Regions from separate parts of the Rubrobacter tropicus genome, predicted to be linked through region 1. Evidence: riboswitches for the same ligand, from Rfam matches in the RefSeq annotation. Region 1 holds a riboswitch; each other region holds the start of a gene.

Evidence for each region. A riboswitch is a leader RNA that binds a small molecule or an ion and turns the genes downstream of it on or off. The one in region 1 is predicted to bind cyclic di-GMP.
Region 2: linked by a shared signal. The riboswitch ahead of GBA63_RS18480 (right-handed parallel beta-helix repeat-containing protein) and the one ahead of GBA63_RS02395 (calcium-binding protein) in region 1 are both predicted to bind cyclic di-GMP.
Region 3: linked by a shared signal. The riboswitch ahead of GBA63_RS05690 (family 16 glycosylhydrolase) and the one ahead of GBA63_RS02395 (calcium-binding protein) in region 1 are both predicted to bind cyclic di-GMP.
Region 4: linked by a shared signal. The riboswitch ahead of GBA63_RS10255 (sigma-70 family RNA polymerase sigma factor) and the one ahead of GBA63_RS02395 (calcium-binding protein) in region 1 are both predicted to bind cyclic di-GMP.

Annotation. Positions count from the first base shown of each region.
Region 1 is NZ_CP045119.1:516,856-520,373, forward strand. It holds gene GBA63_RS02385 (SDR family NAD(P)-dependent oxidoreductase) at 1-395, opposite strand, end outside; gene GBA63_RS02390 (hypothetical protein) at 611-829, opposite strand; gene GBA63_RS02395 (calcium-binding protein) at 991-1,518, opposite strand; cyclic di-GMP riboswitch class I at 1,640-1,714, opposite strand; gene GBA63_RS02400 (Crp/Fnr family transcriptional regulator) at 2,027-2,779, shown strand; gene GBA63_RS02405 (4Fe-4S dicluster domain-containing protein) at 3,057-3,290, shown strand; gene GBA63_RS02410 (SRPBCC family protein) at 3,378-3,518, opposite strand, start outside.
Region 2 is NZ_CP045119.1:3,696,588-3,700,105, reverse strand. It holds gene GBA63_RS18485 (right-handed parallel beta-helix repeat-containing protein) at 1-452, shown strand, start outside; gene GBA63_RS18480 (right-handed parallel beta-helix repeat-containing protein) at 999-2,021, opposite strand; cyclic di-GMP riboswitch class I at 2,031-2,107, opposite strand.
Region 3 is NZ_CP045119.1:1,174,958-1,178,475, reverse strand. It holds gene GBA63_RS05695 (MarR family winged helix-turn-helix transcriptional regulator) at 55-522, shown strand; gene GBA63_RS05690 (family 16 glycosylhydrolase) at 748-1,431, opposite strand; cyclic di-GMP riboswitch class I at 1,442-1,521, opposite strand; gene GBA63_RS05685 (glycoside hydrolase family 16 protein) at 1,598-2,263, opposite strand; gene GBA63_RS05680 (carbohydrate kinase family protein) at 2,414-3,385, shown strand; gene GBA63_RS05675 (PfkB family carbohydrate kinase) at 3,410-3,518, shown strand, end outside.
Region 4 is NZ_CP045119.1:2,062,544-2,066,061, reverse strand. It holds gene GBA63_RS10270 (PilW family protein) at 1-45, opposite strand, end outside; gene GBA63_RS10265 (type IV pilus modification PilV family protein) at 57-491, opposite strand; gene GBA63_RS10260 (pilus assembly FimT family protein) at 484-1,023, opposite strand; gene GBA63_RS10255 (sigma-70 family RNA polymerase sigma factor) at 1,078-1,833, opposite strand; cyclic di-GMP riboswitch class I at 1,917-1,991, opposite strand; gene GBA63_RS10250 (Asp23/Gls24 family envelope stress response protein) at 2,151-2,561, shown strand; gene GBA63_RS10245 (prepilin peptidase) at 3,111-3,518, opposite strand, start outside.

The DNA.
Region 1 (3,518 bases):
CCGCCCTCGCGCATGTGGGGGATGGCCGCCTTTGAGACGAGGTACGGGCCGGTGAGGTTCGCGTCGATAACGCGCCGCCACTCGTCCTCCGGGTAATCTTCTATTGCGACGCGGGGGCCGAGCACGCCCGCGTTGTTTACGAGCACGTCGATCCCCCCGAACCTTCCGACCGCCTCGTCGACGAGGCTTTGCGCGTCTTCGCCTTTCGACACGTCCGCCGCCACGGCGTGCACCTCCGTGCCCAGACCTTCGACCTCTTCGGCGACGGGGCGGATGCTTTGCTCGCTGCGGGAGTTTACGACGAGCGATGCGCCCTCCTTCGCGTAGGCGAGGGCGAGCGCTTTCCCGAGCCCCTGGCTCGCGCCGGTTATGAGGGCGACTTTGTCTTGTAGCATGGGTCTTCCTTTCGGCAGCTTGTCGGCATTTCAGCACGCCGCCTTCGGCGGCTCTCAGCCCGTCAGCTTAAACGGTGGGCGGCGGGTTTGCGTGCGGGGGCGGGGGGCTTTGTGCATCGTTTCCGACCGTTACGCAATATGCGAGTTCATGTAATCCGTCTGTTACCCGGCTCCCAGACCTTCTCCGCAACCTACGCGTTCGGTGCTGGCCAGGGCTAGGGAACCACCGCGGAAGGAACCGTTCCGGAAGAGACCGTCGTCGGGCAGGCCGCCGCGGCCCCGACGCGGGCGAGCAGCAGGGCGGTATCTTCGAGGAGGGCGGCGCCCTGGGCTTCCTTCCCGACTTCGGCGCCACGGCGGTCCTGGCCCTCGTGGCCGGCGGCGCCCTGCTGCTCGGCGGCCTCCTCGCCTACCGCTTGACGCGCTAGGGGCAAGTCTCACCGAGTAGAAGGCGGGACGCCATGTTTCGCGGCCCGCCTTTTATGCGCCACGTATTGGGAAGCCGGTGTTTGGCGGCTCCAACGCAATCTCGCCGACCGGCTTCATAACGTCCACCCGCAGAACGGTTGCACGTCCTGCGGGTGTGAATCGGTCGCTATTGCAGGTTCACCGTTACGCGCTCGCAGCTAGAGATGCTCACCACGTCGCCGGGTAGGGTCGTCACCGAGCTAACGAGTTGGTCGTCTACGACGTCGTTGAGGCCAACCGAGGCGCGGTCGAAGCCGGCGCCGCAGGAGATGGCGTCGCGCTGCCCGTCGTTGGCGGCGAAGATCTGGTCGCCCTCGGTCTCGCCGGAGAGCCTGTCGTTGCCGGCCAGGCCGTAGACCTCGTCGGGCCCCTGACCCCCGACAACCTCGTCGTCGCCGGTCCCGCCGGAGAGGTAGTCCTGGTTTGGACCGCCCTGCACGGTGTCTGCGCCGTCCAGGCCGAATACGTCGTCGTTGCCGGCGAAGCCGTTGATGGTGTCGGCGGCCGCGGTGCCGGAGAGCCTGTCGTCTCCGGTAGTGCCGTTTATCGTGGCCGCCAGGGCGACGCCGGCCGCCAACGCCGTCAGCGTCATCGCCACCAGCGCAACGAGGCCCATGCCGCGGGCGGCGCGTTTCGGTATGCTTGTTTCGTTCATGGAGCGTCCCTTCGTATCCGTGAACATCGGGTTTCGGGGCGTTCGCGGCGTCCCGAAGCCTTTCTCTTCGTACGTGTGCCCGGATCGGGCGTCGTCAGAGTCTATGCTGGGAACCACCCCTTTCGGCAGCCCGGCTGCCTCGCAGAGGCCCGCGGCTTTGCGCCCCCGCCTCGCGGCGGGTTTGCCTTTTCGTGGGTACTTGGGCAGATTCTACCCCCGCCCGGTTCCCTCAAACGTGACGGCCGTGACTATCGAGGCTGTGCGCATTTGATAAAGCCTGCACTGGGGGCGGTCGGCGAGGTTACGGAAGACGCGTCCGGGGAGCGGTGCCGCGTTTACAGGCCGCTCGGGCTCGACGTTCCTTTCGTCCGGACTGGCCGCTGGGGATCTCGGGCATCTTCGCACGGGTGACCGTAGAGGCAAGGATCGGTTTATCTTACTGCAATCTCTAGCCACGTAGCGTATAAAGGTAGCGTGAAACGGCGAACTCTAGTGAGGACACTCCCCCGTGTACGGTGAGAACGCGCCGCCTTCCTGGGCGCGGCTGCCGGGGGCGCGCTGCCGGGCCGTGGAGCACCTGACGAAGCTCGAAGGGCTCAAAGAGTTCGAACTCCTGGAGGGGTTGGATGAGGGATTCTTCCAGGCGCTCGCGATCTCGGCCGAGGTGCTCGAACTCGGCGCCGGAACCGCGCTCTACAGGGAGGGCGAACCTTCCGGGGCCGTGTACTTCATGCGAGAGGGGAGGGCGAAGCTCTACCGCTCCGTCGGCGGGCCGAAGGCGCGGGACCAGATCCTGGGCGTCGTCGGCGACGGCTCGGTCCTCGGCCTCGGCGCCGCCCTGGAAGGCCGCCCGCAGAGCCAGGGCGCCACAGCCCTCACCGACTGCGTTCTCTACGCCGTCTTCCGCGACGACCTCTTCGAGGTGATGGGCCGCTTCCCCGAGGGCGCCGTCCGCCTGAACCGGGTCCTCGCCGCCCGCGCGCGCGAGCTGGAAGACCTCGTCGGCGACCTCGTCTTTCGCAGCGCCCCGCAAAGAGTAGCCCGGATGCTCCTGAACCTAGCCACGGAGGAGGGCCGCGTCACCAAGCGGGGCGTCGTCTTCGAGCCCTCGCTCTCTCGCCAGGAGATGGCAGAGGCGACCGGCATCTCGCGCGAGGCGCTCTCCCGCGCCCTCTCCCGCCTCGCCCAGGAAGACATCCTGGACCTCGAAGGCAAGACCGTAACCATCCTCAAGCCGGCAGAGCTCCGCTCCCGCACCTGAAGGAGGAGGCTTCGGGCTTCAGGTCGCCTCCTTCGGAGGCTTCAGGTCTCAGGGCCGCGTTATCGGAACCCTGCGACGAAGAGCACCCCTGTAGCCTGAAACCTCCTATTCGAGAATCGTTCCCAAAAAGGCGCGGTTTTGCGGGGTTTTTGATCCAGATCACACGCGGCGATGATCCCGGTCATGGGTGGAGATGATGGCCGTCAACGGTGGGTGGTTGGGGTATCTCCCGGCTGTTATAAAGCCGCCACAAGAGCATTACGAGAGGAGGAGCAAGATGACCTATGTGATCACGGAGCCGTGCATCGGCACGAAGGACCAGTCCTGCGTCGAGGTCTGCCCGGTCGACTGCATCTACGACGCCGGGGACCATTTCATGATCAACCCCGAGGAGTGCATCGACTGCGGCGCCTGCGAGCCGGAGTGTCCGGTCGAGGCGATCTACCCCGAGGACGAGGTCCCGGACGACCAGGAGAGCTACATCGCCAAGGCGGCCAACTACTTCGAGTAGCGGCGAACCAAATCTGGTGACGGGGGAGGGGCCTTCGGGCCCCTCTTTTTGGTGCCGCGAGACGTGGCTCGGCCACCCGACGCGATGCTAGCGAGAGATTCTGGGTCCTACCCCCACGGCGTTCTTGGCCGACGGACCGCGGCGATCGGCCCGCCTGCCCGCGGGCGCCGGCCCAACGATGACCCGCGCGTCGTCGCCCGCTACCAGCCGGCCTAGCCGGGAGAGCGA
Region 2 (3,518 bases), 1.2 Mb from region 1:
GGTTCGGCGAGTCGCAGAGCGCGGCGGGCATCAAGAGCGTCAACTCGATGACCGTGCTCAACTCTCGCGTTCACGACAATTACTGGTCCGGCGTATGGTGTGACAACGACTGCGACGCCTTTCAGGTGAGGAACAATACGATCACGGCGAACGGCAAGGCGGGCATACACTACGAAGCGTCGAGCGGTCCGGCCGTCTTCGCCAACAACGTTATACGGGGCAACGGGACCAACGCCGCGGTGGCCGGGCGCCGCGCTGGGCTCATCATCTACGCGTCCGCCAATGCCGAGGTGTACGGCAATGCCTTCGGGAGCAACACGTACTACGGTATCCACGTGGCCGAGGACGACCGCGACTGGACACCGCTTCTCGGGAACATCAGCATTTACAACAACACGATGGGCGGCGACGCTATAGTCGGCTGCACGCTCTCGGGCGTGGGATGCCTCTAGTCCTGCAACGGAAGCTTCCGCGGACAGGGGCCTCGCTACCTTCCCGACCGGGGAAGGAGTCACGGCCAGGAAACCGGCGTTCTAGAGGATGGGCGCAACGCTGCCTGCTCGGAGTTCATGCCGATCGGAGTGTGAGAACGGCCGTCAGTCGGGCGAGTCAGGGCCTCGGGGATTTCGGTCCTTGCTGAACGTTGTGATTCGGGACGCCGGGGCGGTGCCAGATGACCTGCGCGCGTACGCCATCGTGTCGTAGCCTGTTTTGGTAGTGATCCCCCGAGACCGTATCGTAACGATGAGACAGGCGGGCGGGTCAAAGGCGGCGTGCCGAACCATCTCGCTACGACCCGGTCACCTGCTCGCGGCCGGCATTCCGTGAGGACGGTGGCAACAGACGGAGGGAGCAACCGCACATTCGGGGCTCGGTCTCCAGAGACCGAGCCCGTTGGTAATCCCCGTCGCTGCGCCGCAAGTTGGGGCCTTCACGACCGTGGAGATCGTCGGCGCGCCACGCGGAGATGAAGGTAGTCGCGGGGCGTACGAGCGCCCTCATCTACCATTCTTGTAGCAGTGCACCCGCCAGTCGGGCAGCCCGCACCCCGAGAGGGCGTCACCGTTCAGACGGTTGTGGTGAAAATCGATATTCCTTAGGGCGAATCCCCCATCGCCTCTGGGCTCCGCCCTGAATCTCGCCTCATCGAAAGCGACAATGAGGGCGGCGCCGTTTTTGCCGCCGAAGGTGTTGCCGAATACGTTCAAGTTCTTGCTGTTGAGGGCGATCAGGTCTGCCCGTCGAGATCCCGCCGCCGCGAGGCCGCCATTGTACCTGATGGTACTACCCTCGACGATGGCGGCACCGGAGGAGATCTCGTCGTGCACGCCGACCTTGCCGTTCCTGACGACGGTCGAATCGTGCACCTCGAAACGGGTGCAGTCGATGTCGCACCACAGGCCGGCCCAGCGGTTGTCTTTGACGACCGAGTTTCTGATGATCATCGAGTTGACGCTCTTGATGCCCGCCGCGCTCACCGGCCCGGCAGTCTCGCCCGTGAAGGTGGAATCGTACCCGTTGTCGTCGAACACGGAGTTGACCACGAGTAGACCGGGACCCACCCCGCCTATGCCCTGATTGGCGTTGTGCATGAGGTGCGCATCAGAGACGTAGAGGTTCGTGCCACCCCCGCCTATGCCCCGCCCGCAGTTGGGAGAACAGGCCTCGCTGCCGATGGCCCCCTGAACCCGAAGGCCGATGATCGCAGCTGAGTCGGAGCCGAACGTGTCGAAGATGGTAGTAGCGCCTGCGCCCCTTACTATCGGCCTAGTTCCGTCACCGTACACTCCCCGGAAGCGGTCCCCCGACTGTACTTTGACGGACCGAACGACAGGGTACTCGCCGTCGTTGATGCAGAACGTCGTCCGCGCGCCATGGGCGTCTGCCACCAGAGAGATGTCGTCGCCTTCGCGGATCTGAACGCCCGAACAGTCGGTCGCCGCCCGTGCTGTTCCCTCTCCCCACCATACGACGGAGCTTGCGATAAATGCTAATAATATAACAAGCGGGCCGCGTGCCATCTTCCCTCCTTCGGTAGCCCGGCCACCTCCTGAGAGGTCCGTGGCTTTGCGTCCTCCGCCTCGCGACGGGTTTGCCTTTTCGTGAGTTTGCCCAGTCTACTACAAATGCACGTGGGACCGGAGTAAATGCGCACACTAGCGGGTGAAATGGACGCAAGCTGCCGGTCCGATCGGTTCCCAGGTTTGGTGTTCGAGAGAACAGGAGTATGGAGCGCGAAGCTCTTCCACGACAAGAACAAGCGCATCCGACACACGCCACACGGTCGCTCCAAAGCCGGAGGGGTGGGCCCTTCGATCTAAGATAATTCTTCGAACGCTCTCAAGTTGTGGCCCCCGTGAGTCCGGCTCGTATCCTCCGTAGATACACCAACGAAAGCGGCGCGACGGCCCAAAGACGCCCTGTACGCAGGATGCGCCACCGCTATCCGCGAGCTCCCAAGAATCTCACAGCGACAAAGTCAAATCGCGGCGGCGGCCCTCTCTTTACGGAGTCTTAGCCGCCAGGGTCGTCGGAGTATCGGCCGCTCTTGTTGGTCCTGATCATGCCACCCAACATCACCCAGCCGCAGCCGAACAATATCCCGAAGAGCACGTGAGCCCAGCGAGCCTCGATGAAACCATTCACGTCGCTAAAGTGGTAGAGCCAACCTGACAGTCCCGTAGCCAGGGGCAACCAGCGATAATCTTGCGAGGTTGTCGCGCCAAGATGGGCGAGGCCCACCAGGGTCAAACCCAGCAGTAAGCAAGGAAACCAGTCGAACAAGAAAGGCGGCAAGCCTTTTCCGGCAAGGTACGCATACCTCGCCGCCGCATCTACGGCACCAGAGGCATCCAAGACACGGTATAAGAAGCCAAGCCCCGCGCCCAGGCTACAAAAGACGAGCCCAACTGACTCAACCCAACCTAACCGTTCCCTACTCCAAACACAGAACGCTGCCGCGCCTGCCAAGAATAGCAGCGGTACGACGAAACCCAGTACTTTTGCGACGGCCTCCTGGGGGGCCGAAGAGCTTTCAAGGCCATGGAAGTAGCCCCACACTACGAACAACACCCCGGCAAGCATTGCTCCTACTCTGCCCCAATGCACAAGTGATGACCCTGGTCCCATCGTCTGTTTCGATTCGGACGGTTGCACGATGCTTATGATGACACCGAGAGACGTTCCGTGCATCCTACGAAAAAACGGTACTCGTGAGGGATTTGCCCGGTCCCTGTTCCGCAAGGGAGGGTTCACAGTGTAGGTGTGGAGGGAGTCGATCGGTTCAGAATTCGTGCCCACCCAGAATACGATCAACAGGAATGCGCACGATACTTTCGTAAACGTTTTGCCGCGTGAACGCTGGCCGAGGACTGATAGCAAGCTTGAAAGACGCCAATCGCACCGAGCATGAGCGCGTTGCGGATCGTCGAGGTGTCGTATCGGTGGTCGCCCCGCGCGCAAAAGCCTAGAGCGGCTTGCAGAGGCCAATGCCTCTGCAAGCCGCGCGGTCAGCGATC
Region 3 (3,518 bases), 660 kb from region 1:
CGGTTAAGATGCGATCAAAGGAGTTGGTAGTATGGGTTTCGTGTGGGGAGCGGCATGGACACGGTAAGTTCGGGGGCTGTCGGGGATCTCTCCCTGCGTTTGGTCGACGAGTTCGCCGCGTTTGGGCCGGCGTACATGAAGTGGGTACGTTCGCGGATGCGGGAGCCGGGCGTCAGTTACGCGCGGATGCGGTTGCTCGGGGCCTTGCATTGCGGGGGGCCCAAGATCATGAGCGGCATCAGCGACGAGCTCGGGGTGACGCGCCGCAACGTGACGGCGCTGGTCGACGGGCTGGAGCAGGAGGGCCTGGTCAGGCGTCTGCCCCACCCCACCGACCGGCGCGCGATCGTCATAGAGCTGACCGACGAGGGCGGAAGGACCATGGAAACCCAGTACGAAGAGCACCGCAAGGACGTGGCGGAGCTCTTCGTAGGGCTCTCCGAGGAAGACCGGCGTGAGCTCGTCAGGCTCCTGGGCCTCTTGCGAGAGAGGTTGCGGGAAGAGGGCGGCTGCCAGGCCTGAAAGCGGCTTTCAGCATCTTTGAGAAGTACGAGAGCATTGAAGTTTTACGGCGCCTTGCGGAAGTAACGACCCAAAAGGGGCACAGACCACAGGCATCAGGGGCGGTAAGCGAGGCGGGGTGCCGAAAACAACCCCTGAATCCTGAGAGCCTGCGAAGCAGGCGACCCGAAACCTGAAGCTTCAGAACCCACCAGTCTGGCCCACTCGCGAGCCCCTCGCCGTCCGTCAGGGGGTCGCGGCGGTTGCCGTGTGGCGGATCCAGTCGATCTGGGTGTAGACGGTCTTCTTGGGCCTGTTGCCGTTCAGCCAGGCCGGGAACCAGGAGTTGACCATCAGGTGCATGGACGTCTGGGGGATGCCGGTGTCCCAGGTGCGCATCGGGCGGCCGTCCACGTAGAAGGTCATGGAGTCCGAGGCGTAGTCGAAGGCGTATTCGTGGTAGGCGGCGGTCGGGTCGAAGCCGAGTTGCGCGGTCTCGGTGTGGGTCTGCTGGCCGCCGGCGTAAGTCGTGAACATGACGCGGCCCGAGCGATCGTTGTAGATCTCTATGTCGATCTCGCTCTCGAAGTCCGGGCTCTTGTAGAGGAAGAAGCCCGTGATGGAGCCCGGGGCGTACGCGGGTTTCACGCGGGCGGAGTAGGAACCGTAGCCGTGGAGGGCGTTCGTGAGGGCCTCGCCCCCCTCGTAGGAGCGGGCGGGGTGTTTGATCCTCAGGTTGCCCCCGCTCGCGTCCACGTTGGTCGGGTCGAGGTAGCTGCGCCCGAGGTTGTGGTCGCCGGTCGACCAGCGGGCGGTATCGAACGAGTCGAAGGGGTCGTAGAAGCTCGTGGCTTCCTGCGCCCCGGCGGTCCCGGCGAAGACGATCGTGAAGGCCAACCCGGCAAACAGGAGTGAGAGTACCCGTCGCAAGCGCGCTCCTTTCGGTAACCCGGCCGCCTCCCGCGCTGGAGGCCCGTGGTTTTGCGTCCCCGCCTCGCGGCGGGTTTGCCCTTATCGTGAACGTCCGGCGCTCCGGCCCGACGGTCGTACTCTGGTCCGCGATGGCCCCCGGAAGAGGACTCCCCAGCAACGTATTCTACCGGGTGTGCCGGATCCAGTCGACCAGAACGTAGGAGTCTCGGCGTGGTTTCTTGCCGTCGAGCCAGGTCGGGAACCAGGTGTTCGTGTAGAGGTACATCGTGTTCTGCGGCAGGCCCGTGTTGAAGGTCTTCATGAGCTTGCCGTCCACGTAGAAGCGCACGGCCCCAGGCCCGTAAGTAAAGGCGTAGTCGTGGAAACTGGCCGTGGGATCGAAGGGCAGGCGCATGGTGACGTGGTTCGTCGTCCGGCCGCCGGCGTGGGTGGTGAACCAGATCCTGCGCGAAGAGTCGTTCGGGATCTCTATGTCTATCTCGCGGGCGAAGTCCGGCGGGCGGTAGACGAAGAAGCCTGTGACGGAGCCCGGGGTGTTCGGCAGCTTCAGGCGCGCTGCGTAGGAACCGTGGTAGTAGAGGTTGTTGGATCGGATCTCCGCCCCCTGCACGGTGTTTGCCGGCATCTTGAGGCGCAGATGGCCGTTGGCGACGCTCACGTTGTCGGCGTCCAGGTAGCCGCGGCCCAGGGCGTGGTTCTCTTTAGTCCAGCGGGCGGCCTCGAAAGTGCCGAAGCCGTCGAAAAAGCCCGCGCCCTGCGCCTGGGCGACGCCGGAGATCAAGAACACCTGCAAAGCCCCAACCGCGAACAAAACCCAAACTCGCTTCACAAAAAGCCCCCGCCTCGTAAGACCCGACTCCGGAATCAGATACCCGCAACTCCGTATACGTTACCGCGTTCGAGGCGTGCGCGGGGTAAGAGGTTTCGCTCTTCCTGGCGCTCTATGTACGGATGGGGCATGTAGAGTAACCTACGCGTCATGGTTTCCTCCAGACAGCAACTCGACGTCCTCACCATCGGGGAGATGGTGGTCGACTTCATCTCGGCCGAGAAGACGGACACCTTGAGCAACGCCACCACCTTCAAGCGGTATCTCGGTGGGTCGCCGGCCAACATCGCCGTGTACGTCTCGAAGCTCGGGGGCCGGTCGGCCGTGATCGCCAAGACGGGCATAGGGGCTTTCGGGAAGTTCCTCAAGAGCGAGCTGCAGCGTCACGGCGTCGTCACCGATTACCTCCAGATGGACCACAGGACCAACACCACCGTCATCTTCGTCTCCTCAACGGCCACCACCCCCGACTTCGAGGAGTTCCGCATCGGCGACTACCTGCTCGAACCGAATGAGATACCGGACGAGGCGATAGACCGGGCGAAGGTCGTACATTCCTCGACCTTCGCCCTCTCGCGCGAGCCCTGCCGCTCGGCCGTGATAGGGGCTTTCCGCCGGGCGCAGGAGATGGGCAAGATCGTCTCGCTCGACCCGAACTACAGCCGCAGGGTCTGGCCCGACTACAAGGAGGCGCAGGGCGTTATCCGGGAGGCCTACAGGCACGTCAACCTGACCAAGCCCTCCGCCGACGACGCCCGCCGGGTCTTCGGCCCCGACTACGAGCCCGAGCAGTACATAGAAATGTTCCACGACCTCGGCCCCGAGACCGTCGTATTCACGATGGGCGGCGAGGGGAACCTGATCTCGGAGAACGGCAAGATCACGGCCCACGTCCCGACCCGCCCGGTGGACGTCGTCGACGCGACCGGCGCGGGCGACTCGTTCTGGGCGGGATTCCTGACGGCGCTCCTTGACGACAACCCCGTCGAACGCTCGGTCCTCTTCGCCCGCGAGATCGTCGAGCGCAAGCTGACCACCAAGGGCCCCCTCCCCGCGGACATCGACCGCGGGGAGATCTACGCCCGCCTGGACGAAGGGGCGAACGCAGAAGACGGAAAGTAACAGCGCAGAGTCGAGGAGAACCGGATGCACGTAGCGTTTATCAACCCACAGGGCAACTTCGACCCGGAGGACTCCTACTGGACGGCCCACCCGGACTTCGGCGGCCAGCTCGTCTACGTCAAGGAGCTGGCGC
Region 4 (3,518 bases), 1.5 Mb from region 1:
GAGGGTGAATCCGTCCTCCTCCGCGAGTGACCGCCGCACCTTCACCTTGAGGCACTTCACTTGGCGACCAACCCCGTGACCTCGTAATTACCACCGGACGCCCAATCCACGGTCACGCTGACCTGGATCAGGTTCGTCTGGTAACCGGCAGGCTCTACGGCGGATGGACCGAGGCGCATGTACTGGGTCGTCACTTCGCAGCCACCCGACGGAGACGCGAAAGGAGAGCCTGCGGGAGGCGCGGGGTTGCAGTCGGTGGAGCTTCCCACCGGGTAACGGGCAAGCGCGGCCGGAAGGGTCAGAGCCTTGGTTTCCTCCAGCTTCTCGTTCGCGAGCGCCCGCGCCTGATCGTAGTTGCTCCCCGCGACGGCCGCGTTGAGGCCCGCGTCGAACATGCTAACCATCGGTATGATCGCGACGGCGAGGATCATGATTGCCACCATCACCTCGACCAGCGAGTAGCCGGATTCGCCCTTGAGAAATCTAGTCAACCTTTATCCTCGAGGTCACATCTACGAACTCTAGTCTAGTCGTAGGGTTGCCATCTACCGTCACCCGGATCTCGTTGGATCCGGCGCCGACCGTCACGTTTCGCATCGACCCGTCCGGAGAGAACTCCAGCGATCGGGTGGGCCCGGATAATCCCAGGGTCGAGTATAAGGTGGTGACGGCGGCATCGTCCTGGAGCGCCGGCACACCCACGACCTTTGTATTGTCCGGCAGGGTGCGATCTATGGCGGTGCCCGCGGCAACGCCGCCCGAGCTCGTCATCTTTACCAGATAGTAGTCGGGGCCCATGCTCTCCTTGGCTTTCTCGGGCGAGAGGACGACGCGCCAGTTCGCCAACTGGTTGGTGGACCTGGTATGGGCGAGCCGCAGATCAGACGCCAACTGGTTGGCTGCGGAGTCCACGGCCCTGCTCTCTATCACGCTGAACCAGGTAGAGCTGGCGATGCCCATAAGGACACCCAGGACGACGATGGTGATTACAACCTCCGGCAGCGTGAATCCCCACTCGCCCACCGGGCGGCCACTGTCATCAAGGCGCCAGCTGCTCGACTCCATCAATCCACCGCTTCAGAGCGTTCTCAGCGACTTCACAGAAGAAGCGACGAGCCGCGACACCTTTCGCTGCGAGAGCCCGAGCCGTTTTCCGACCTCCGTCTGCGTTAGGTCCTTGTAGAAGAACAGGTAGACGACTCTGCGTTGGATCTCGCTCAACGACTCTATGGCCTGCTCCAGCACGATGCGGTCCTCTATCGGGAGAGAGAAACTCTCGTGGTGGATGCTCCTGATGGCCGAGAGGTCAATGCCCTCTTCCTCGGCGCCGTCGAGCGAGACGACGCTCGTGTCGTGGTAGAGCTTCATCAACTCGACGATGCCGTCTGGCGAGACGTTGACCTCTTCGGCTATCTCTTCGAGTTCGGGCCTGCGGCCGAGGTCTGCTTCGAGCCGCGCCGCCGCCGAGGTGACTTTGGAGTAGAGGCCGCGCGACCAGCGGGGTTTCTTTACGAGCTGGGTGTCGCGGAGGTGGTGGCGGATCTCACCGTCCACCACGGCGTAAGCGTAGGTCGCGAACCCCGCGCCCGGGGCGTCTTCGTAGTTCTTTACGGCCTTCATGAGCCCCACGTGGGCGACCTGTATCAGGTCCTCGTAGGCCTCGTCCGAAACCCTTGCGTGCCGCCCGGCAAGGTGGGCGACTAGCCCCCCGTGCATATCTAGTATCGTTTCTATGGCCTTCCTGTCCCCGGTCTCTCTGTGGGTCCGGATCAGGGCCGCCGCGTCTTGCCGACCCCGTTCCGCGGCGCCCGCCACCATCCTCATCGACCCCATGCCACAGCACGAACCGCCGCACGGGCAAGGCCGGTACTCGCGTAACCGGCCGGACGAGTAGTAATCCGCATCGAATCTCCCTTTTCGGCAACCCGGCTGCCTACGTGAGGCCCGTGGCTTTGCGCCCCCGCCTCGCGGCGGGTTTGCCTTTTCGTAACCGGAGCATTGTATACGGCCAGGCTGAAAGAAACAATCCTGCCGATAGACTGTTTTTCCGATTCGTATGGGGAATGTGGTCGCGTTTACAACCCCACGCGGGAACGAAAACACCGCAGCGGGTATGCTACGACTGCATCCGGGATCGAAAAGGAGGAATGGTGACGGAGACGAGCCAGGAGCGCGCGGGCGCGAGCCCGCTGCAGGGAGACCGCGGGACCACGAAGATCGGGGACGGGGTGGTGCTCGCCATCGCGAACGCCGCCGCCGGGGAGGTCGGCGGCGCGCACCTCTCCCACGGGGGCACCAGGCTCCCTGGCGACAGCTCCCCGACCGTCGGCGAGTTCCTGGGCAACATCACGGGCGGGTCGGGCCGGCCGCGCGGCATCTCCGTAGAGGTCGGCGAGAGCCAGGCGGCCGTCGATTTGACCATCAACGTCGACTACGGCAAGAACATCGCAAGCGTCGCCCAGGAATTGCGCCGGAACGTGATCTCCCGCGTCGAAAGCCTAACCGGCCTGCACGTCACGGAGGTCAATATCGTCGTCAACGACCTTGCTTTCGAGCAGTAAAGCTCGGGTGCCTGGCACGGACCGCAGAAGACTCAAGCCCATCACGAATAGGCTTTTAGGTCTTTAGGTTTTCAGGTTCTAAAGGGGTGGGGTGGAGCCTGCCTGCAGTCTCCCGGCCCACGCTTCAAAACCCAAGAGACCTAGAGCGGTTTGCACGAGGACCGGCCTTCGGTGTTCTCGAGGTTTCGAGGGGTGGGCCACGAAACCCGCGAGCAAGCCCCGACCCGCCACCCCTTACGGCGGTTTGCGGAAAAACTGACCCTCGCCGCCCACGGGGCACCGAGGCTTTCAGGGGCGCGCCCCGAAGCCGCGGGCGGGCCCCGACCTTCCTCCCCTGAGAACCCGAGAACCCGGATGGCTGCTCGCGGTAGGCTCGATACCTCCGCAAACCGCCTTAGAACCTGAGAACCCAAGAACCTTGGAACCCGAAAGCCCGGGTTTTAGACGGGCCCGGTGCTTCCGCAAACCGCACTAAGTGCCTCACAGACAACGAGGTTCGGTCCTTCCGCAAACCGCCGTAGTAGAGACGAACCGCGCCCCGATCCGGGTTCACGGCCCACCAACGAGCCTTGCTGCGAATTCGAGGTAGAACCCCCAGAGGTATGGTCCCGCAAAGAGGACCAAGATCCCCCCGACGGCGAGAAACACCCCGAAGGGAAGCGCAGCGCGGCGGTCTATCTTTCCACCCGCCATGAGGAGCCCAGCGGTGACGGAGCCGACGAGCGCGCCGAGGAAGACCGCCAGGGCCGCGTACGGCCCCAGAAACGTCCCGAGCATCCCGCCCATCTTGACGTCCCCCATCCCCATGCCGCCGGGGTAGGCGATGGCGAGCGCGAACAACCCGCCCGAAACGGCGAGGGCGGAGACGGTATACACCCACCACGCCCCGGGGTTGATCAGGATGGAGAGGGCCAATCCGGCCACCGCCGCCGGGCCGACTATTACGTTCGGGAGCAG